3 regions of the Bacillus sp. FSL K6-3431 genome follow, and region 2 is predicted to be linked to each of the others. Evidence: riboswitches for the same ligand, from Rfam matches in the RefSeq annotation. Region 2 holds a riboswitch; each other region holds the start of a gene.
The links. A riboswitch is a leader RNA that binds a small molecule or an ion and turns the genes downstream of it on or off. The one in region 2 is predicted to bind S-adenosylmethionine.

Region 1 (8,054 bases), 4.8 Mb from region 2:
TCTACGATGAGGGGAAATATTGCTTCTGAAATAGAGGCGTTTCACGATGTTGTAAAAACTGATTTCGTGTTTATCGTGCCAGGTTATCCTAAAAATGGACGGACTGTTATAAATGGCCATCATTACTTAAATGGTACCCGATTAAATGAAACTGAAATCGCACATGATCCTAAAACGCCGGTAACCGAATCACATATCCCTACGCTCATAGGCACAGAGATACATAAAGAAGTAGGGCTTATTGGGCTTGATACGATTAGGAATGAAGAAAAAGACTTAAAGAAAAGGTTAGAAAAATATGAAGAAATGAACATTTCTTATATTGTGGTTGATTCTGAAACGGAAGGGGACCTGGAGTCGATATTACGTTTGACAAAAGCGTTGGACTATACAATCGCATGGGTAGGTTCCGCCGGTTTGGCTAATTATCTTCCAGCGTACTATGGAATGAAAGAAAGAAATCAGGTATTAAAGATTCCACAACATCACGATCCGATCCTAACGGTTGTTGGGAGCGTGAATGTAAATTCTCGAAAACAGTTAAACTTACTTTTACAAGAGCCTAATATTGTCGGTATTGAAATGACATCCTATTATGCTGTCATGGATCAAGAAAAGCGAAAACTAGAAATGTCGAGCGTATTTTCACAAGCGATGGAAGCAGCAAAAAAAGGTTTCGATGTAGTCATATATACTTCCGGTAATCCAAAAGATATTGAATATGCTAGAAAAGTGGGAGAATCTAAAGGGTTTAACCATACTGAAACTAGCAATGAAATTGTGAATATGCTAGGTGGTATAATTTCTGTCTTAATTGAAGAAAAGATATTCAAAGGTATTGTCATGACAGGCGGGGACACAGCTAAACAAGTATGTGAATTATGGGATGTAAAAGGATTTCATTTATACGACGAACTAGAAACTGGCGTACCAATCTCAAGCTTCATTGGCATCGACGATATATTTGTTATTACTAAGGCCGGAGGATTTGGTAAAGAGACAGTTTTTATAGATGCTATAAAAAAACTAAAAGGAGATTTCTAAATATGAGCATAAATAATTATGTAAAACCGGTTATCGGTATTACCATGGGGGATGCCGCGGGTATTGGTCCTGAAATTATAGTTAAGTCTTTAATGGATCCTGTTATTTATAATAAATGCCAACCAGTTGTTATCGGCGATGCAAAAATACTTGAACGAGTAAAACCAATTGTAGGTGCAGATCTGGAAATCCATATTATTGACCATATATCAAAAGCAAAGAATCAGTATGGGACGATCGATGTGTTTGACTTAAACTTATTATCGATTGATCTACCTTTTGGGAGCGTATCTAGTGAAGCTGGAAATGCTGCGTATCAATATTTGGCAAAAGCAGTTGAGCTAGCAAAAGATCATATGATTGATTCTATTTGTACTGCACCATTGAATAAAGAAGCAATGCATAAAGGAGGTCATCTATATCCAGGCCATACTGAAATCTTAGCAGCCTTAACGGATACAGAAGACTTTTCGATGATGTTAACAACGCCCAATTTAAGAGTTATCCACTTGACAACTCATATGGGCTTGATCGATGCAATCCAGAGTATTACTCCGGAACGAACATATAAGGTAATTAAATTAGCTCATGATACCCTAACTAAAGCAGGTATTGACAATCCGAGCATAGCTGTTTGTGGGATTAATCCTCATGCAGGGGAAAATGGCCTATTCGGTAATGGTGAGGAAGAAGAAAAACTGATGCCTGGTATTGAAAGAGCATTACTAGAAGGAATTAATGCATCTGGACCACATCCTGCTGATACATTATTTTTCCGTGCTGGAAGAGGGGATTTTGATATGGTTGTCGCTTGTTATCACGACCAAGGACATGCTCCAATAAAAGTAATGGGTATTGAAGAAGGTGTTAATATTACGGTTGGTCTAAAAGGTGGCATTATTAGAACATCTGTAGATCATGGCACAGCTTTTGATATTGCTGGAAAAAATATTGCTGATTCAAAAAGCATGAAGGCTGCTATATATTCAGCCATTGAATTATCACCCAAAAAGCTTCGTTGATAGCATTTTTTTATTAAAAGCCTAGAATATATAAGTAATGATTCAGAATCTCATTCATTGTATTATATTTTTTGTTTTTCACTATTGACATTCGAAAAACAACTGTTTATAATACAAATTAACTTAACAAACGAAAATTTAATTAATCACATATACAGTACTGACCGGACAACCGGAAATACTTCCTTTTAAAAAAGAGATGTATTTCGGTTGTTTTTTATTTTTTTTAAACCATCCGTCTTTTTACTGGGAAATTTATTTTTTCACTGTTAAGTAATTGTGTGACTTTTTAAATATCGTCTAATACCACAACTAAATATGTACGTTTTAATTCTTATCGAGAGAGGTTGAGGGAATGGCCCTATGACACCTCAGCAACCACCGTTTATTTACGGAAAGGTGCTAAATCCAGCAAGTTGGAAACAACTTGAGAGATAAGAAGAAACCTTGTATTTTAGGGTCTTCTTCTTATTGAGAGGGCTCTTTTTTGTTGGGGAAAATCCTTCTCATAAATTAGAAATGAAGGAGATGGAAAGGTGACAACATTACAAACGAAGATCATTCAAGATTCGACGAGCATTGATCCAACAACAGGATCGGTAAATGTACCACTTTATTTATCATCTACTTTTCACCAGTTTGATTTTGATCAATATGGAAAATACGACTATAGCCGTTCACAAAATCCTACTCGTGAAGTGCTAGAAAATGCGATTGCTTCTCTTGAGAATGGTGTACAGGGATTTGCTTTTGCATCAGGAATGGCTGCTATATCTACTGCATTTTTACTATTATCACAAAATGATCATGTGCTAGTCTCAGAAGATGTGTATGGAGGAACATATAGAGTAGTATCACAGATATTGGATCGATATGGTATTGAGCATACATTTGTTGATACGACGGATCTTGATAAAGTTGCTGCGGCGATTCAATCAAATACAAAAGTGATTTATATTGAAACACCATCGAATCCTACGCTGAAAATTACTGATATTCAAGGTATAGCAAAGTTAGCAAAAGCAAATAATTGTTTCACTTTCGTCGATAACACATTTATGACACCTGTATTCCAACGTCCGCTTGAACTTGGTGCTGATCTAGTTCTTCATAGTGCAACGAAATTTCTATCTGGACATAGTGATGTCCTTGCAGGTCTAGCTGTTGCGAAGGATAAAGGATTGGCAGAACAATTGGCTTTTTTACAAAACTCATTCGGGGGAATCTTAGGCGCATATGATTCATGGTTACTTTTACGAGGGATCAAAACTTTACATGTGAGAATGGAAGCATCATCTCAATCAGCAGCAAAGATTGCGGAGTATTTAAATAGTCAAGAAGAGATACAGCATGTCTATTATCCAGGGATATCAGCCCATACAGGATATGAGATTCATAAATATCAATCGTCTTCGGCAGGAGCCGTTCTCTCCTTTCGTCTAGAAAGCGATGATGCAGTACGACAGTTTAAAGATAATATTAAACTTCCTTTATTTGCGGTAAGTCTTGGTGGTGTCGAGTCCATACTATCATATCCAGCTAAAATGTCGCATGCAGCAATGCCGAAAAAAGTAAGAGAAAAACGTGGCATTACCGATGGATTACTACGATTGTCGGTGGGTTTAGAAGATCCCGATGATTTGATTAGAGATATCGAACAGGCACTTTCAAAAATAAAGAAGGGAGGTAAACTCGTTGACGCTATTAGCTAGTTTGCAAGAGCGGATTTTAATCGGTGATGGTGCGATGGGAACGCTGCTTTACTCACATGGAATTGATCGCTGCTTTGAAGAGTTAAATCTCACGCATCCGGAAGAAGTAGCGCGAGTCCATAAAGCATATCTTGATGCTGGCGCCGATTTGATTCAAACGAACACATATGGTGCGAATTATATTAAGCTATCAAGATATGGTTTAGAAGAAAGTGTGAAAAGGATCAATAGTGAAGCGGTTCGCATTGCTAGGGAGACAGCAGGAGATAACGCGTATGTCGTTGGAACGATTGGTGGTATACATGGTTCTGGCTTGCGTTTTGGTAAGACAGTGGAGATAAAACGGAGCTTTAGAGAACAGCTTTACTGTCTACTACTTGGGGGTGTCGACGGTCTTCTATTAGAAACATATTACGACTTGGATGAATTGACAACTGTATTGAAAATTGCCCGTGAAGAAACGGATCTGCCGATTATTACAAATGTGTCGATGCATGAGCCAGGAGTGTTGGAAAATGGGATTCATTTATCAGATGCAATAGAGCGCTTAGAAGATCTAGGTGCAGATATTATCGGAGTCAATTGTAGATTAGGCCCGTACCATATGCTAAAAGCGTTGGAATCTATTCCGATTCCTAAAAAAGCATTTCTATCGGCATATCCGAACTCAAGTTCACCTGAATATCGCGATGGAAAGCTTCTATATAAAACAGAACCTGATTATTTTGAAAAATTTGCGCTTCATTTTCGCAACGAAGGTGTCCGCTTAATTGGGGGATGCTGTGGCACAACGCCAGAACATATAAAAGCGTTGGCTGAAGGAATCAAGGGCTTGATACCACTACAGAAAAAGGAAGTGAAAAAGCGAAAAAACATCGAAGTACCAGAAATAAAACAGCAAGATGGACTGACGTTATTCGAGAAAGTGAAATCAAAGCGTTCCATTATCGTCGAGTTGGATACACCAAAACATTTGGATACGAAGAAATTCTTTGAAGGAGCAAAAGCTCTAAAAGAAGTAGGAATAGATGGTTTAACGCTTGCGGATAATTCACTTGCTTCACCACGTGTCTGTAATATGACGATGGCTTCACTTGTAAACAGAGAAATAGATTTGCCTGCGCTCGTCCATATTACATGCAGAGACAGGAATTTAATTGGATTACAATCCCACTTAATGGGTCTCCATACTTTAGGTATACGTGACTTATTAGCAATTACAGGTGATCCAACAAAGATTGGTGATTTTCCAGGAGCAACATCCGTCTATGATGTCACTTCATTTGAGTTAATAAAGTTAATCAAGCAATTTAATGAAGGAATTTCATTATCAGGAAAATCACTGAAACAAAAGACAAATTTCCATATCGCAACTGCATTTAACCCGAATGTTCGGAATGTTGGGAGAGCGGTTGAACGATTAGAGAAAAAGATTGGCTTCGGGGCAGACTATGTCGTTTCACAACCTGTATTTAGTAGAGAAAAAATAATTGAAGTGGCTGAAGCGACAAAACATATAACAGCTCCAATTTATATCGGAATAATGCCATTAGTTTCAACCAGGAATGCCGAATACCTTCATAATGAAGTGCCTGGTATCAAATTGCCGGATGATATTCGCGCACGGATGGCTGCGACTTCAGACTCTCCAGATCTAGCAATACAAGAGGGTTTATCGATTGCAAAAGAGTTAATTGATACCGCGATGGAACATTTTAATGGGATCTATTTAATCACTCCATTTATCCGCTACGATTTAACTGTTGAATTATCTAAATATATTCAACAGAAGGATAACAAATTAACTGAAAAAGAAAAATCGGAAATTGTAATAAAATAGTTCTTCTCTTTATCATATAATAAAAATTTGAAGTTGGAGGAAATAAAATGACAAAAGTAATTAGTTCGAACCTAGGATATCCAAGAATTGGTGAGCTTCGTGAATGGAAAAAGGAATTAGAAAAGTTTTGGAGTGGTAAAATTTCTGAAGAAGAACTATTAAAAGAAACAAAAGCATTACGATTGCATGGATTAAAGAAACAACAAGATAAAGGAATCGATCTTGTACCTGTTGGTGATTTCTCCTTGTATGACCATGTATTGGATACGTCGATCATGTTTGGAGTTGTACCAACAAGATTTCAAAATAGCGGTGCAAAATCAGCTTTGGAAACGTATTTTGCGATTGCACGTGGTACAAAAGATGCTGTCGCATCAGAAATGACAAAATGGTTTAATACAAACTATCATTATATTGTTCCAGAATTTAATAATGTAAGACCAATTTTAACAGAAAACCGTCCTTTAACTTTTTATAAAGAAGCAAAAGAGGAATTGGGTATTGAAGGTAAGCCGGTATTATTAGGTCCTATCACATTTTTAAAATTAGGAAAGGGCTATGAAGCAGATAAATTCCCAGAACTATTAAAAACATTTTTACCTTTGTATATTCAAGTATTGCAAGAACTAAAGGAAGCAGGTGTTAAATGGGTTCAGATAGATGAGCCTATCTTAGGAACGAATGTAACTGGGGCGGATATTGATCAATTTAAGCAAGCATATGAGGCGATCTCCGAGGCAGTTCCAGGACTAAATATTATTATCCAGACATATTTTGAGTCCGTTGATTTCTATGAGGAAATTGTAAACTTGCCAGTTGCTGGAATTGGGCTAGACTTTGTTCATGGGGACGCACTGGAAGCGATACGTCAACATGGATTCCCGAAGGAAAAAGTACTTGCTGCGGGTGTAATTGATGGCAGAAATGTCTGGCGTTCAAACTTGGAAACACGGCTTGGTCTATTGGAGACGATTCAACAATTAGTTAATAAAGACCGGATTATTGTCCAACCGTCATCTTCTTTACTTCACGTACCTGTGACGATAGAAACGGAGCAAGCGTTGGATCCAATTATTAAAGATGCGTTATCTTTTGCAGATCAAAAGCTTGAAGAAGTCGTTGCTTTAGCACAAGGTTTAGAGAATGGGAAAGCAAATATTGCTAAAGAATTGGAAGGTAGCGTGCGGGCGATTGATGTGTTAAATAACTCAGCATATCGTAAAAAAACAGCTGGTCAAGTGAATGCAAGTGAACTAAGTGCTGATCGAGCATTACCGTTTGCGGAAAGAATTAAGATTCAAGATGAATTATTTCAGCTTCCGCTATTACCTACAACAACTATTGGTAGTTTGCCACAAACGACTGAAGTAAGAAAACAACGTTTGAAATGGCGTAAGGGTGACATTACTGATCGTGAATATGAACAATATATTGAAACTGAAACGAAAAAGTGGATTGAAATTCAAGAAGATATCGGTATTGATGTTCTAGTCCACGGTGAATTCGAGCGTACAGATATGGTTGAATACTTTGGTGAAAAATTAAACGGCTTCCTTGTGACGAAATTCGGATGGGTCCAATCATATGGTTCCCGCTGTGTAAAACCACCGCTTATTTTCGGTGAAGTTTCCTTAAATGAACCAATGACTGTGAAGGAAAGTGTCTATGCCCAATCGTTAACAGACAAACGTGTAAAGGGAATGTTAACTGGTCCTGTGACTATTTTAAATTGGTCATTTGAGAGAGATGATATTTCTAAATATGATGTTTTAAATCAAATTGCTGTTGCATTGCGCAGTGAAATTGAAGAACTAGAAAAAAATAATATTAAAATTATCCAGGTGGATGAACCAGCACTTCGTGAAGGTCTACCGCTTAAGCGTAGTAAATGGGATGAGTACTTAAACGCTGCAGTCCATGCATTTAAATTATCAACGGCATCAGTGGAAAATAGTACCCAAATTCACACGCATATGTGTTATTCGAGCTTCGGTGATATTTTCGATGCGATCAGTGGATTGGATGCAGATGTGATTTCAATTGAAACATCAAGAAGCCATGGTGAACTAATATCAACATTCGAAGAAAACACATATGACAAAGAAATTGGCCTTGGTGTATATGATATTCATAGTCCACGAGTTCCTAGTAAAGAGGAAATAAAAGAAAATATTAACCGGGCATTAAAGACAATTCCGGCCAATCAATTTTGGATAAACCCAGATTGCGGCTTAAAAACAAGACAAGAAACAGAGACGATCGCTGCATTAAAACTGATGGTAGAAGCTGCGGTTGAAGTAAGAAATAATCGACTTGCTACAGTTCAAGACAAATAATTAAAATGCGAAGTTAATAGGTGAATCCAGTCCCTTTGAATGCTCAATGATAGCATTCAAAGGTTTTTTTTAGTTTCATTCCGGATTTTCTCAAATTAGC
Region 2 (8,054 bases):
CGGAATTTGACCAAATAAAACAGTTGAATTACCGTACATTTGTAGAGGAAATTCCTCAACATGAAAAAAATGAAACACAAACATTAGTAGATAAATTCCATGAGGAGAATACATATATTATTTGTTTGAAAGAAGAACTGGTCATCGGTATGATTTGTGTACGTAGTAACCGTCCATTTTCACTTGATGGGAAAATTGGTGAAATAGAACGTCATTTGCCAGTTAAAGTGGATAATCCTTGTGAGATTAGATTGTTAGCAGTTGACCAGAAATATCGAAATGGAAGAGTATTTTTAGGAATAGCGCAAGCCTTAATTCGTTTTTGTTTAAAATTAGGCTATGATGCAGCAGTAATATCGGGGACAACAAGGGAACAAAAGCTTTATGGACAAATGGGTTTTCAGGATTTTGCTTTTATTACCGGGAATGAAGAAGCTGCCTTTCAACCAATGTATTTAACGAAATCCACCTTTGATGCTGGTATAGCTGGAAGAATTTTAAAGGAGCAAATTAATTTTCTTCCAGGGCCTGCAACAATTTCATCTGAGGTACAACTTGCTTTATCTACTACGCCACATTCACATAGGTCAAAGGAATACGAAATTTTGTTACATGATGTTCAAATGAAATTAAGAAAACTAGTGGATGCTAAATTTGTCCAGGTATTACATGGGACAGGTACTTTAGCAAATGACGTTGTAGCAGGACAATTAAGCTTAGTGGGTGGCAAAGGTTTAATACTTGTAAATGGGGAATTTGGAAAGCGTTTAGTTGATCATGCCGAACGATTTGGGCTTTTATTTGATACATTAGAAGCAGAATGGGGTACGGTATTCATAGAAGATGAGATTGAGATTAAAGTAAAGCAAGAGAAATATCGATGGATTTGGTTAGTACACTGTGAAACATCTACTGGTATTTTAAATGATTTAGAGGCATTAAAAACGATTAGCAAACATAATGGTAGTAAGCTCGCTGTTGATTGTATAAGCTCAATTGGGACACTACCGATTAATTTAAATGGTGTTGCATTTGCATCAGGTGTCAGCGGGAAAGCATTAGCGAGTTATACAGGTATTTCTTTCGTTTTTCATGAAGAAGATGTGAAGCAGGCAAGTAGCCTCCCACGTTATCTTGATCTAGGCGCATATGTAGAATCAGGTGGAATACCTTATACTCAATCCTCCAATCTAATACATGCATTAGCGGCAGCTTTAAAGAAATACGAATGTCCTGAGATAGTCTATGATCAAATGAGTCATCTGTTCAATGTGATTAGAAAAGGTGTGGAAGGAGTAGGATTTACTGTTTTAGCACAAAAGGGCTCTACTGCGCCAACGATAATGACAATAGTTCCACCCAAGGGAGAATGCGCACAGCAACTTGGCAATAATCTATATCTAAATGGGTTTAGCGTACATTATGAAAGTTCTTATCTATTAGAAAAAAACTGGCTGCAAATATCCTGTATTAATGATGTGAAGGAAAAGGAAGTATCAAGATTACTCCTAGTCATGAAAGGGTTATATCAATCTAATAGACAGCAAACTTTAAAGTAAAATAAAGCCGAATGGCCTATCACCACTGTAAATGAAATTTATTTTTAAATTAATAACAAACATTACTGAATACATTCCAAATCATGATGAGTAATGCAGAGGGGAACAATCCTTTGTGTTGCTCATCTTCATCATTTGTTCAGAATTGTTTCTAAGTTAAAATGAGCCAAGGAGACGATATGATACATGGAAATGATGAAATATAAAGCGTCAGATATCGAAGAGGTTGTTTCTTTATTCTATGAAACAGTTCATAAGGTGAATTCTAAAGATTATTCACAAGTACAATTAGATGTTTGGGCACCACTAGAAGAAAAAAATATGAAAGTTTCATCTTGGAAAGATTCATTAATTCAAAATATAACGTATGTTGTAAGGATGAATGAACAGATCATTGGATTTAGCGATTTAACCTCTAGTGGACATTTAGAAAGACTTTTTGTTCATAAAGATTTTCAAGGGAAAGGAGTAGCTTCAGCCCTAGTTGATAAACTTGAATCAGAAGCAGTAAAATTAAACATTTTAGATATTGATACAGAAGCGAGTATTACCGCTAAATCGTTTTTTGAGCGTCGGGGATACAAAATAATTTGCTCACAAACCGTTGAAAAAAACGGAGTCAAATTGATTAATTATCAAATGAATAAAAGGTTAGCATATTAATTCCATTATTTTTCTAATTTAAAAGCATGTTTAGAGTACTTTTACTCAAACAATACGAATGAGCATAAAGAAAAAATGAAATGAGTAATAATATGACCATCATACTATTAATGGTCATATTACTAAGGGTCATTTTGAACCTTACCTAATCTTGCCTACAGGCATGCCGCTCTCTTTTTCCCTAGATGCCATTGAATAAACTAGAAGCGAGACAGAGTGTTTTGTTTCTAAGATGGCAAGGTAATTTTAAAATATACCGAGTTTTGCTATTCTTTTTACAGCTTCCCGTAGGCGGTTTTCAGTAGTCAGGAGACCTACCCTAACGTATCCTTCTCCGTGCTCACCAAAACCAAATCCCGGTGCTACAGCGACATGCGCTTTTTCAAGTAATAAGTTGGCAAATGACTCAGAAGTGTATCCATTAGGTATTTTTAGCCAAGCGAAAAAAGATCCTGGTGGAGACTGGACATTCCAACCAATCTCATGCAAGCTTGAGATAAGAACATTTCTCCTATTTTCATATGTAGTATTTAATTGGATTACAGCTTCTTGCGAACCGGATAAAGCTTCAATCGCTGCATCTTGGATTGCCCCAAAAATACTTACATATAAATGGTCTTGTATTAGATTAATTGCTTCAATAACGGAAGGGTTTCCAACAGCAAAGGCAATACGCCAGCCTGCCATATTATATGTTTTTGACATTGTATATAACTCTATACCTATATCCTTTGCACCGGGAGTTTGTAAAAAGCTAATTGGCTTTTTTTCATCGAAACCGATAGCACCATAGGCAAAATCGTGAACAACACATACATCATTTTTTTTAGCGAAATCAACTGTTTTTTCAAAAAAGTCAAAGTTTGCAGTCGCTCCTGTTGGGTTATTAGGGTAATTAAGAATTAATAGTTTTGCTTTCTCTATAATATCCGCTGGGATTTTCTCGTAATCAGGAAGAAAGTGATTTTCGGCAGTGAGTGGCATCATTTCCATATGGACTTTCGCTAATGCTGCACCTGACCAATAATCCGGATAGCCTGGATCAGGGACAAGCATTGTATCTCCAGGATTTAAAAGACATTGCGGTAATTCGACGAGTCCAGCCTTTCCACCAAATAAGATAGCTACTTCTGTTTCGGAATCTAAATGTACGCCATATTCACGTTGATAAAATTGAGCCACCGCCTGTTTGAGTTCAGGCTTACCTCGAAAGGCGGGATATCGGTGATTGCTTGGCTTGTCGCCCGCTAATTTTAATCGATCTACAATATGGTTTGGAGTAGGTAAATCGGGATTGCCCTGTCCAAGATTAATTACATCATGTCCATCAGCAATCGTACGATTCACTTTTTGGACGAGTGATGCAAAAAACTGTTTTGGTAATTGTTTTAAAATATCTGAAGTATCGAATTTTTTCAATGTAGCACCTCAATAATCATGATAGGATTTCTCTTTCAATTATAGCTTAAAATGTTATAACGAAATATAATGTTTGTAAAGTACAGAATCTTTAAGGGGGAATTATGTATGAATTGGAAAATTGGCTGTATCCAAATGGACATAGCATTTGGAGAACCAAAGAAAAACTTTAAGCTTGCAGAACAATGGTTTGAGAAAGCAGCAAAGGAAAAATGTACCGTTATTGTATTGCCTGAATTATGGACAACTGGATATGATTTAGGGCGTCTTGATGAAATTGCCCATGATGATGGAGAAGATGTCATTTTATTTTTACAAGAACAAGCGAAGAAACATAACTTTCATATAGTAGGAGGTTCCGTAGCTAAACAAACGGATAATGGTGTGAAAAATACGATGTATGTCATTGATAAAGAAGGGCAACTTGTGCATGAATATAGTAAGCTTCACTTGTTCCAGCTGATGGATGAACATTTACATTTACAAGCAGGGGATGACGTACCGACCTTTACTTTAGAAGGAGAAGAGGCAGCAGGTTTTATATGTTATGATATTCGGTTTCCAGAATGGTTACGTAAACCAGTTTTAGAAGGCGCGAAAGTCTTGTTCGTAGTAGCTGAATGGCCAGCACCAAGACTAGACCATTGGCAAATACTATTAAGGGCACGTGCGATCGAAAATCAAAGTTATGTCATTGCTTGTAATCGAGCAGGGCAAGATCCGAATAATGTATTCGCTGGTCATTCGATGATTATTGACCCGTGGGGGGAAATAATTGCTGAGGGTGGAAATGAGGAAGAGCTTGTAATAGGCGACATTAATCCACAGGAAATAGAGGGAATCCGCAATCGAATTCCTGTTTTTGCTGACCGCCGTCCAAAGTATTATTGACAAGGGAGTTGTCTTCCTAGATAATAAGTATAATAAATTTAATATCTCCTACTTATCAAGAGAGACCGAGGGATCAGGCCCAATGACGTCCAGCAACCACCTATGGGAAAAGGTGCTAATTCCTGAGGAATGATATCATTCTTAGAGATAAGTCGAAACTTAATATTAATTTTCGATGCCTCTTTCAATGGAAAGAGGCATATTTATTTTGAAGTAGCAAAGAGGTGGGAATCATGATAGCAATAAGCAATTTAACGAAACAGTATCAAACAAACAAAGGAATGGTCACCGGCGTTGACAATGTTTCATTAACTGTTGATAAAGGGGAAATTTTCGGGATCGTTGGCTATTCAGGTGCAGGAAAAAGTTCCCTTATCCGTTGTATGAATTTACTAGAGACTCCAACATCGGGCTTAGTTAAGGTTGATGGCTTGGAATTAACAAAGCTTTCGTCAAATGACCTTCGTAAAGCACGATTAAAAATTGGGATGATTTTTCAGCACTTTTATTTAATTAGTTCTAAAACCATAATTGAAAACATCACTTTCGCTTTAAAAGCTGCTACATATCCAAAAGTAGATCAAAAAAAGAGAGCAGAAGAATTGCTTGAAATGGTAGGTCTTGCTGACAAGAAGGATGTATACCCAGCGCAATTAAGCGGTGGACAGAAGCAACGTGTCGGTATTGCTAGGGCACTTGCGAATAATCCTTCTGTATTATTATGTGACGAAGCAACTTCAGCGTTAGATCCAAGTACAACAAAATCTATATTGGCTTTATTGAAAAAGATAAACAAAGAACTAGGTTTAACGATTGTGCTAATTACGCATGAAATGGCGGTAGTGAAAGAGATTTGTGATCGGATGGCTGTCATGCAAGATGGACGAATTATCGAACAAGGCCAAGTATATGATATTTTTGCCACTCCTGAAACTGAACTTACTAGGCAATTTATTGGTGATGTTCTTCAACTGGATATACCTGAGAAATTGCTCAAGCAATGTACAGGCACCGTCGTTAAAATTCAGTTCAAAGGTTCAAAAGCAGGGGAAACAGTTGTTTCAGATATGCTACAGCGTCACCAAGTAAAAGGCAACTTTTTGCATGGGAACATTGAGTATATCCAAGAAGAACCTTTAGGGATTTTTATTATGGAATTGATTGGCGAGAAAAATGAAGTTGTGAATGCTATTCAATATTTACAAGAAAGAATTGGAAATGTAGAGGTGGTGACACATGGTGCTTGAGCATATGATTGAAATGTTACCAGACCTGAATAAAGCTTTCTTTGAAACGCTTTACATGGTCGCAATTTCACTTATTGTCTCGGTTATTTTTGGACTACCTTTAGGAATTCTTTTATTTATGACCGACCAAGGAATGTTGCTAGAAAAAAAGCTTGTTAATTCAATTTTAGGCTTTATCGTGAATTTAATCAGGTCTATTCCGTTTATTATTTTGCTTGTCTTACTTATTCCTTTAACAAAGCTAATTGCAGGCGGGGTAATTGGTCCTACCGCTGCGTCTGTTTCTTTGTCTGTTGCAGCTATTCCGCTTTTTGCAAGAATTGTAGAAACAGCTCTTCGAGAAATAGATAAGGGCGTGATAGAAGCTGCTATTTCTGTAGGAGCAACACCGTGGATGATCATCAAAGATGTTCTCATTACGGAAGCAAAGCCGGGTATTATTCAAGGTACGACGCTCACAGCGATTAGTTTAGTTGCATACTCAGCGATGGCTGGAACGCTTGGCGGAGGTGGAATCGGTGATTTAGCTATTCGCTATGGGTATTACCGCTATGATACAGTCATCATGTTCACAACTGTAATTGTTTTAGTTATTTTGGTTCAAATTATCCAATTTGCGGGAGATCGTTGGGCCAAGTTAGCAAATAAAAGATAAACATCAGGGGGAATATACAAATGAAAAAGTGGTTTATTGCACTTACGATTATTTTAGCAGTCGGGGTTCTTGCTGCTTGCGGCGGAAAAGATAATGCGGGGCCGAAAGAAGATACGAAAAATATTACCATTGGAGCGACAGCAGGGCCATTTACAGATATGGTAACGAAAGCAATCCAGCCAGGTCTTGAAGAGAAAGGCTATAAAGTAAAAGTAGTAGAATTCAGCGATTATATTCAGCCGAATAACGCATTATCTACCGGTGAAATCGATGCTAATGTATTTCAAAATTTAGTGTACATGGAAACATTTGCTGAACAAAATAAGCTGGAGCTTTCAGAAGTAATTACCGTGCCAACCTCACCAATGGTCATTTTTTCAAATAAATTCAATTCTCTAGATGAGATTACTGATGGTGCAACATTAGCCTTACCAAACGATCCAACAAATATGGGAAGGGCGTTATTGATTTTAGAACAAGAAGGTTTGATTACTCTTAAGGACGATGTAAGCCACTTAACAATTTCCGAGAAAGATATAAAAGACAACGTCAAAAATATTAAATTCCAGCCACTTGAAGCAGGTCAGCTTCCACGTGCGGTAGAAAGCACAGATATGGCAGCAGTTCCAGGAAACTTTGCGTTTGCAGCGAAGATGAATACTGACGAAGGTATTGCAATCGAAGATATGAAAGATGTCTTCAGAAATCGTGTAGTAATTGACACGAAAAATGTGGATGCCCAGTTTGCGAAAGATATGAAAGAAGTAGTAGAATCTAAAGGATTTGAAGATGTAATTGATAAAGAATTTGTAGGTTTCACGAAACCTGAGTGGATGGAATCTCGATAAAAAAAGCGCCCACCTATCCGAATTAGTAAAAACTAATCGAGAACAGGTGGGCATTTTTTAATCTAGAAGTTTTGATGAAAAGTAGCACGTATAAAAGAAAAGGCATTATCAGAAACATGTCCCAGAAACGGAGGCTGTTATGATAATTCCAATATTGAATTGGAATTGCGCTTTGCTTATTTTCTCAGCTGTCCAAGTTCTTCCGCAATAGCTTGCATCTCACTAGGACTGAAACTTGTTTTTTTCATAACTAATGCATAAATTTCATGAAGTTCCTCATACTTTTCTTCATTTAAACTATCAGATTTGATAGCACCTATATTTACCATCTTTAATTTTGTTACAATTTGATTGACCATATATTCAATATTTTCAAGCGTGTTTGTAGTTAAATCCAATCATCTCATCCCCCGGAGTTTTTATCATATCTCCCATAATTCCATTATTCACGTAGTTTGTCAAATTTTTTGAAAAATATAAAGGTTTATCATGGACGATGCGTAGAATCTATTAAAGAAAATACCTATTTAGAAGTTTAAGAATGTAGTTAACAATCATTTGACAAGTAGTATACCTGTTCTTTTTTCCTTGGGGGATATTATTAAAAATATCGTTTTCTTTCGATTGTGTGATGAATGATAACTTGCTGTGTTAGAGGAATAGGAATATCTCACGACATCTGATGCTATGATAGTGATAGAAGAATGAATGTTTTCCATAAGGATGGAGTTCCCCTTAAAGTGCGTGTTCAAAAAGGTGCCAAATTAGAAAC
Region 3 (8,054 bases), 1.8 Mb from region 2:
TGTGCAGATCATATCAAAATGAGCCCTTCAATACTAAGTAAGGTGTTTAAAGAGATAACAGGCTGGAACTTTATTGATTATTTAACGAGTATCCGTCTAGAGAAAGCAAAAGACTTATTAATTGATACAGATATGAAAATTAATTATATAGCGGAGAGCATAGGTTATAAACATAGTTATTTTAATCGTATTTTTAAGAAAAGTGAAGGCGTTACCCCAAGCCAGTTTAGAGAAATAATGAGGAAGAAAATTGTTTGAAATTGCATATAATCAAAGGACTTTATTACTCTAAAAACAAAAAAGTATTATTTTAGCAAGATATTGCTAAAAGTGTTTTAAAGTAATTATAGCTTTTCTAAAAATGTTTCATTGTTGGAAAGGAATGAAAGGAGTATGCTTTATTATAGAAAGGAGTGTGCTTTAATGAAACATGAAAAGGATCAATCAAAAAAGAGGTATGTACTAGTTGGAACGGGTGGAAGAGCAGAATTTTTTTACGGAAATCTTGTTACAGATTTTCAAGAAACGAGTGAGCTAGTTGCCTTTTGTGATATCAATGAGACACGATTACAATATGCAAATGAGTTATTACAAAGTAAGTATGGGTACAATTCTGTTGCATTATATCAATCTGACCGTTTTGAGGAAATGATTGCAACGGAGAAGCCAGATGTGGTCATTGTTACGACGGTTGATAGAACGCATCACCATTATATTATTCGTGCATTGGAGTTAGGATGTGATGTGATTACGGAAAAACCAATGACAACTGATGCGGAAAAATGTCAGGAAATTATTGATACCGTAAATAAGACAGGTAAAAATGTTCGTGTCGCTTTCAATTATCGCTATGCTCCACATAATACGAAAATTCGTGAATTAATTATGACAGATACGATTGGTGAAGTGTACTCAGTTCATTTTGAATGGGCACTTGATACCCAGCATGGGGCAGATTATTTTCGGAGATGGCACCGTAATAAGGTAAATAGTGGGGGGCTACTTGTCCATAAATCGACGCACCATTTTGATCTAGTAAATTTTTGGTTAGGAACAACTCCTAAAACCGTTTATGCTGCAGGTGGATTACGCTTTTATGGTAGGGAGAATGCGGAATCTAGAGGGATAACTGACTTTTACCAACGTGCACATGGAAGTGAAATGGCAAAGTCAGATCCATTTGCAATTCATTTAGAGGATAATGCCCACTTAAAGGCAATGTACTTAGATGCGGAAAAAGATGACGGCTATCAGCGGGATCAAAGTGTATTTGGCGATGGAATCAGTATTGAGGATACTCTCGCGGTAAATGTCACTTATCAAAATAAAGCAGTGCTAACCTATTCCTTAAATGCATATTTACCATGGGAAGGATATATCGTTGCCTTTAATGGAAGTAAAGGAAGGATTGAAGTTCGCATTAGGGAGCAATCATATATTAACTCCGGTGGAGATAAGGCAGATGAAGGAGCAATTCAAGATAGGTCAATTACTGTTTTGCCGATGTTCGGAAGCCCGTACGAAGTAGGAGTAATTGAAGGGGAAGGCGGACATGGTGGAGGAGATCCGCTGTTATTACGTGATTTGTTTGATAAACCGCAAGAGGATAAATTTCACAGAGCAGCTTCACATATAGATGGGGCAATGTCCATTCTAACTGGGGTGGCTGGAAATATTTCATTACAGACAGGACAGGCAGTTCAAGTAGAAGGATTAATAAATTTAAATAAAAGAGATTGATAGAAACTTTGAAACTGAAAGAGGAAACCAATTTAAAGGGGAAACATATTTAGTAATTTCCCTCGTTAATGACATGCTCGTAAACACTTCATTTATTAAAAAGCTAACATCAGAAAATGTGGTAAATGGATTATGTGAAAGGATGACATGATGAGCAAAGTAGCGGAGGAGTTTTTAAAACCATCGGATGAATTTTCGCCTATTCCTTTTTGGTTTTGGAATGATAGGTTTACTCACGAGGAAATTAAGAGACAAATTCACGATTTCTATGAAAAAGGTGTCAATGGATTTGTGTTACATCCAAGATTAGGGGTTCCAAAGGATATTGAATATTTATCTGATACGTATATGGAATTTGTATTAACCGCTGTTAAAGAGGCAAAAAAGCTTGGTATGACAGTTATTTTATATGATGAGGCCATGTATCCTTCAGGATCTGCGAAAGGAATGGTTGTAAAAGATCATCCTGAGTACGCCAGCCGTGGACTAAAAATGGTCGAGTACCCTTGTCATGGTATAACAAGTATTTCTATTCCATTGGATGATGGAGAAAAGCTTATATCCGTTCAAGCAGTTGAAAAACGATCGGATAGTCAACTTGTTAAAGAAAGTATAAAGCGGTTACATTTGATTGATGGTAAAATTCAGTATTCATCGCCATTGGAAGGCAACTGGTCGATTATCTGTTTGGTTGAGACGTATACGAAAGGAACAATCAGAGGGCTCCATTATGGAGAAGATGATAGAGAAGAGCATGCTCCAGCCTCTGCGGATCTACTTAATCCATTAGCAGTCCAAAGGTTTATTCAACTGACGCATGAGCGCTATTATGCGATATTGGCGAGTTATTTTGGATCAACCATTCAGGCGTTTTTTACCGATGAACCTGACATGCTTGGACGTGGTGCATCTAGAAGTCTAAAACCATGGACAAATGGATTTCTGTCCTATTATCTTAAGCAAGGAAATCGTGAAACGGACCTACTGGCTTTATGGTTTGATATTGGCAACGAAACGGCAGTCATTCGAAAAAATTATCAAAAGGCTGTGAATAAACGCTTGGCGGAGGCCTATTATAGACCTTTAAGTATATGGTGTGAGGAGCATCATATTTCATTAACCGGGCATCCAGCTGCAAGTGATGACATTGGGTTACTAGATTATTTTCAAATACCAGGACAGGATGTCGTTTGGCGTTGGGTTGCACCAGAGGATGAAAAAGGATTGGTAGGTCATCATTCTACAGCTGGAAAATGCTCGGCAGATGCGGCGAGACACCGAGGTAGACGACGTAATTTAAATGAGGTTCTTGGTGTTTGTGGGCAAGGAAATGGTTGGAATTTATCTGGTGGTGATATGAAATGGTATTTTGACTGGCTATTTGTTCGAGGTGTCAACTTAATTTCACCACATGCTTTCTATTATTCAATTGAAGGAAGATCAAGGAGTCACGAGCGTCCTCCAGATGTGGGTGCGAATAATATTTGGTGGCCTTATTATAAACAGTTTTCTACATATATTAAGCGCTTAAGTTGGTTAATGACTGATAGTGTGAATCAAGCACAGATAGCTGTTTTATGTGAGGAAGACTTTTTACCATGGAAAATAGTCAAGCCTTTATACGAAAATCAGATAGAATTTAATTACTTAGAAGAGTCCCTTTTGCATACTATTGTTATTGATGAAGGAAAACTGTGTATAGAGAAACAAGTGTACCATGCGATTTTAATAGAGGATATTTCAAGGTTTAATAGTAAAACAATGCTGCTTTTAGAAAATTTCATTGAAAAAGGTGTATCGGTTTTTGTTCTTTCGGAAAATGAAATAGCAGGTGCTAAACTTACATCAATGCATAGTATATGTGAAAATTTGGAGGATGAAATTGGCAGAGAGACGATGCTGGTTCCTGCTTGTAAAAACATTCGAATTAGCAAAGTCGAAAAGGAGAATAAAACTTTTTATTTACTAATTAATGAGGGAGAAACAAACTTTGGCGGGAAGCTACAAATGAAAGGTGTAGGGTCTGTTCAGAAATGGGACCCATGGAAAGGCACTATAGAAGATGTTCCAATACAGAGCCAAGAAATTAATACGATTGTATCTTTGCAACTGCAGCGTCGGGAAAGTATTATTATCCATTTCAATCCAAACGAAGAGCCATTACATCAAGATTCTTTACCAATAAGAAATAAGCAATCTATTATTGTAAGAGATGACTGGAAAATCAGTTTGGAAGGTTCGACATTGGATAAAGTCACTCTTGAATCATGGACTCACTGGGATGGGATGGAACACTTCTCAGGTGCGCTAATGTATGAACAAACCTTTACATGCCCGGAAACCTATACTACTAGTGCGATCCTAGACTTAGGAGAAGTCCATGAAATAGCCCAGGTTTGGATAAATGATCAAGAAATTGGTGTGAAAATGTGGGCTCCTTATACTTTTGAATTCGCAAATTTATTAAGAAAAGGTAATAACTCGATAAAAATAGTGGTGACAAATTCTAAGGCCAATTGTAAGGACGAAGTGAGTTTACCATCAGGCTTAATTGGACCAGTAACATTAACAATGGGATAAATTCTTGAGTATAAATGGGCACCAATCTTTGTGTTGCTATATGAGGAAAAGGAAAAAAGAGGTTGGGAATCTTTCACTCCTAACCTCTTTTGAACAAACTTTATAAAATAGATGGATTATTTTCCCCAGACATCCTCAGCAATTTCAACAATAAACCTCAGCTTTTCCCATTGCTGATCTTCCGTTAGTTTATTACCATGATGTGTGGAAGCGAATCCGCATTGTGGGCTTAAGCATAATTGCTCTAATGGTACATATTGTGCCGCTTCTTTAATGCGTGCTTTAATTACTTCTTTGTCTTCTAATTTTCCATATTTAGAGGTGACTACGCCTAAAACAACTTGTGCCCCACCATTTGGAATATGGTCCAATGGTTTAAAGTCACCTGAGCGCTCATCATCATATTCTAGGAAAAAGCCATTTACTTTTTCTTTTGCAAATAAAGTAGGGGCGATCAGTCCATAGCTACCTTGAAATGCCCAGTTGGAGCGATAGTTTCCACGGCATAGATGGGTTGTGACCACTAAATCTTCTGGTTTTCCTTCCAATACACTGTTTGCTACTTTGAGAGCTAAATCAATTAAGTATTCTCTTGTATATTTGCCATCATTAAAAGGAATATCTGGAGAGGAAAGCCCTGCAATATAAACATCATCTAGTTGTAAATAACGGACGCCTGCATTGTAGAAAGCTTTAATCGCATCACGATAAGCTTGAATAACATCGTCTGCATATTCTTCAATGTCGGGATAGATGTTTTCATCCCTTATACCCACATTAAATAATTGGTTAGGGCTTGGAATGGTTTGTTTGGCAACGGCACGACCAGCAACAATTTCATTGAATTCAATAAAATCCTTAACATGTGGGTGATCAGGATTGAATGAAATCTTTCCAACGTTTCGGACATTATATCTTTCTGTTTCTTCATTTCCGTTAAAAACATATCCTAATTCGGGAATATAACCTTCTATTCCATTTAAGTGCTCGAGAAAGTCAGTATGCCAAAATCGGCGTCTAAACTCACCATCTGTTACAAGTTCTAAGCCAACTTCAATTTGCTTATCAACGATCCGTTTAATTTCTTGCGTTTCCACTTCACGTAATTGTTCGGCGGTAATTGCACCTTCTTTAAAGTCTTTTCTTGCTTTGTGCAAATTATCTGGACGTAATAAACTTCCGACGTGATCCGCTCTGAATGGTGCTTTCGTTAAAGTTGTAGTTGTCATTGTTACATTCCTTCTCTCCATTTTAATTTTTTTGATATAATAAAAAACCTCTTCTTGGAAAAAAGAAGAGGTTTTGGCATTATGCTATCGGCTCTTCTTATCTTCAAGCATTACGCTTCTGGAATTAGCACAGTACATAAAAGTCTGTTGCTGAGGTATCAATGGGCCAGTCCCTACACCTCTCTGGATAAGAAATAATTATATGTAGTTTTGAATTAGCTATTACTCTACAGCTCTTTATTATTTCTGTCAAGTGTGAAAAAATAAAATTAATAGAATTGATGATAAAATGGAAGAGGATTGTTTTTTAGCATAGAATGCTGTTAATATTGGATTAGCCAATTACGATGGAGCGATTTTAATGAAATGAAGGAGGAAGAATAAATGAAGAATACGTCTCTAAAAGGCGCTGTCGGAACAACTGATACACATTATGTAAAAGAAAACACCTACAAGGAAGACTATAAGCGTGTAGATTTTAATGAAGTTATAGAAATGAAAGCGGTGACATGGGAAGGGAATGCGTGGAAAGGTGATCGTGCAAGCGCCCAGTTTGTATTATGGACGAACGATGAAGGTAAAGAGGGCGTTTCCCTTTCCGTAGGGGATTTAGTAGATAGCTATAATCATAAAATAAAAGCTTCCAGTATAAAAGCAAATTTTATTCAAACAACCAGAGCGGGAAGAGGGAATCCCTCTCAAGGAAATCCACAGGAAATTATACCGGATATTCTTTTTTCCAGCTATCCGATAAACATGGATGAGACCAGTGTGCAGCCTATTTGGGTATCCATCGATATTCCGCGAGATGCTGTTGCAGGTCACTACACTGGGGAAATGAGCGTGAATACAGCTTCGGGTGATGAAGTGATTTTTACTATACAATTAGAAGTACTGGATATTACTTTACCTGAAGTAAAGGATTGGACGTATTTCCTTGATTTATGGCAGAATCCATTTGCAGTTGCAAGAATCAATCATATTCCTGAGGATCAGCTATGGTCACAAAAGCATTTCGATGTAATGAGGCCACATTATGAAATGCTAGCTGCAGCTGGCCAAAAGTCAATCACTACTACAGTGACCACTGACCCATGGGATTCGCAAACGTATGATCCGTATCACAGTATGGTGAAGTGGGTGCGGAAAGTTGATGGCACATTTGACTTTGATTTTTCAATTTTCGACATGTGGGTAAAGTTTATGATGGATATAGGTATTGACAAGCAGATTGATGCATACAGCATGGTTTCTTGGGCAAGTAAAATTACATATTATGATGAAGCTAAAAAGAATGATGTAATAGAAAAGATTGATGTAAATCATCCGAAATGGGCTGAAATGTGGCGTGCCTTTTTAGAAGCGTTTGTACCTCATCTTGATGAAAAGGGTTGGTTGGATAAAACTTATATGGCAAATGATGAAAGACCATTAGCTGATTTGGGAAAGGCAGTTGATTTAATTGAAGAAGTGTCTAATGGTAGGCTAAAGATTTCAGCTGCTATGAACTACAACAGTCTAAATGATCCACAACTAGATAGAATCCATCATATTTCAGTAGGACTATACCATATACAACATGATAGTAAGGAATTAATCAATGTATCTAAACGAAGAAGAGAGCTCGGGCTATTGACAACGATTTATAATTGTGTGGGACATTACCCAAATAGCTTTATCAGGTCCATCCCGGTGGAGGGCGTATGGGTAATATGGGACACGATGCGACACAAAGCAGATGGCTATTTAAGGTGGGCCTTCGACTCTTTTGTAAAGAATCCATTTGAAACAACAGATTTTAAAACTTGGGAGTCTGGAGATGCCTTCCTAATATACCCAGGTGCAAGAAGTTCCGTGCGTTTTGAAAGAATGAAGGAAGGGATTAGAGATGCTGTAAAGGTCAGATATATTTCTCGGAATGATAGTCATTTAGGAGATGCAATAGAAACAGAAATATGGAAGATGAATGCAGTTGGCTATGCAACTGATCCCTATAATGGGGTAAAAGATCCCGGAATTGTAAACATTTCACAAGAGGTAAATAGATTAAAGGTTGTTTTAGACAAGGCTACAAGAAGGTATATAGCTCAGAATTAGAAAATGGGATGTTGAGTCAGCCACGATGTGACACAAAGAGTTTTAATTGGATATAGGTTGATCTATTTATAGAGAAATTACTTACGCTCGGTATAGGGGGGATATGGTTGAGTAAGCTCATCCGCTATCTAAAACCACATTGGCTTTTTGTCCTGCTTGCCCCACTCTTTATGGTGTTGGAGGTTTGTATGGATTTATTACAGCCACGATTAATGGCGAGTATTATAGATGAAGGCGTCATGAAAAGGGACCTATCACTCGTTCAGTCAACAGGTGCCTGGATGCTACTCGTCGCATTTATTGGTTTACTTGGGGGTGTTGGTTGTACGATTTTTGCAAGTTATGCATCTGTTTATTTCGCGGCAGATTTACGTGAAGATTTATATAGCCGTGTGCAAAGCTTTGCTT

Region 1: linked by a shared signal. The riboswitch ahead of metC (cystathionine beta-lyase) and the one ahead of MHB53_RS23510 (methionine ABC transporter ATP-binding protein) in region 2 are both predicted to bind S-adenosylmethionine.
Region 3: linked by a shared signal. The riboswitch ahead of MHB53_RS15300 (5-methyltetrahydropteroyltriglutamate--homocysteine S-methyltransferase) and the one ahead of MHB53_RS23510 (methionine ABC transporter ATP-binding protein) in region 2 are both predicted to bind S-adenosylmethionine.

Annotation. Positions count from the first base shown of each region.
Region 1 covers NZ_JBBOCT010000001.1:104,004-112,057, forward strand. Annotated here, with positions in the region: gene MHB53_RS00505 (four-carbon acid sugar kinase family protein) at 1-1,044, shown strand, start outside; gene pdxA (4-hydroxythreonine-4-phosphate dehydrogenase PdxA) at 1,047-2,066, shown strand; SAM riboswitch class I at 2,398-2,507, shown strand; gene metC (cystathionine beta-lyase) at 2,603-3,778, shown strand; gene MHB53_RS00520 (bifunctional homocysteine S-methyltransferase/methylenetetrahydrofolate reductase) at 3,762-5,618, shown strand; gene metE (5-methyltetrahydropteroyltriglutamate--homocysteine S-methyltransferase) at 5,666-7,954, shown strand.
Region 2 covers NZ_JBBOCT010000001.1:4,925,484-4,933,537, forward strand. Annotated here, with positions in the region: gene MHB53_RS23490 (aminotransferase class V-fold PLP-dependent enzyme) at 1-1,559, shown strand, start outside; gene MHB53_RS23495 (GNAT family N-acetyltransferase) at 1,746-2,222, shown strand; gene MHB53_RS23500 (pyridoxal phosphate-dependent aminotransferase) at 2,469-3,641, opposite strand; gene MHB53_RS23505 (carbon-nitrogen family hydrolase) at 3,750-4,532, shown strand; SAM riboswitch class I at 4,582-4,686, shown strand; gene MHB53_RS23510 (methionine ABC transporter ATP-binding protein) at 4,766-5,779, shown strand; gene MHB53_RS23515 (methionine ABC transporter permease) at 5,769-6,434, shown strand; gene MHB53_RS23520 (MetQ/NlpA family ABC transporter substrate-binding protein) at 6,455-7,282, shown strand; gene MHB53_RS23525 (DUF1128 domain-containing protein) at 7,459-7,680, opposite strand.
Region 3 covers NZ_JBBOCT010000001.1:3,140,201-3,148,254, reverse strand. Annotated here, with positions in the region: gene MHB53_RS15315 (helix-turn-helix transcriptional regulator) at 1-258, shown strand, start outside; gene MHB53_RS15310 (Gfo/Idh/MocA family oxidoreductase) at 424-1,740, shown strand; gene MHB53_RS15305 (glycosylhydrolase-like jelly roll fold domain-containing protein) at 1,891-4,320, shown strand; gene MHB53_RS15300 (5-methyltetrahydropteroyltriglutamate--homocysteine S-methyltransferase) at 4,437-5,549, opposite strand; SAM riboswitch class I at 5,644-5,743, opposite strand; gene MHB53_RS15295 (DUF4091 domain-containing protein) at 5,934-7,646, shown strand; gene MHB53_RS15290 (ABC transporter ATP-binding protein) at 7,754-8,054, shown strand, end outside.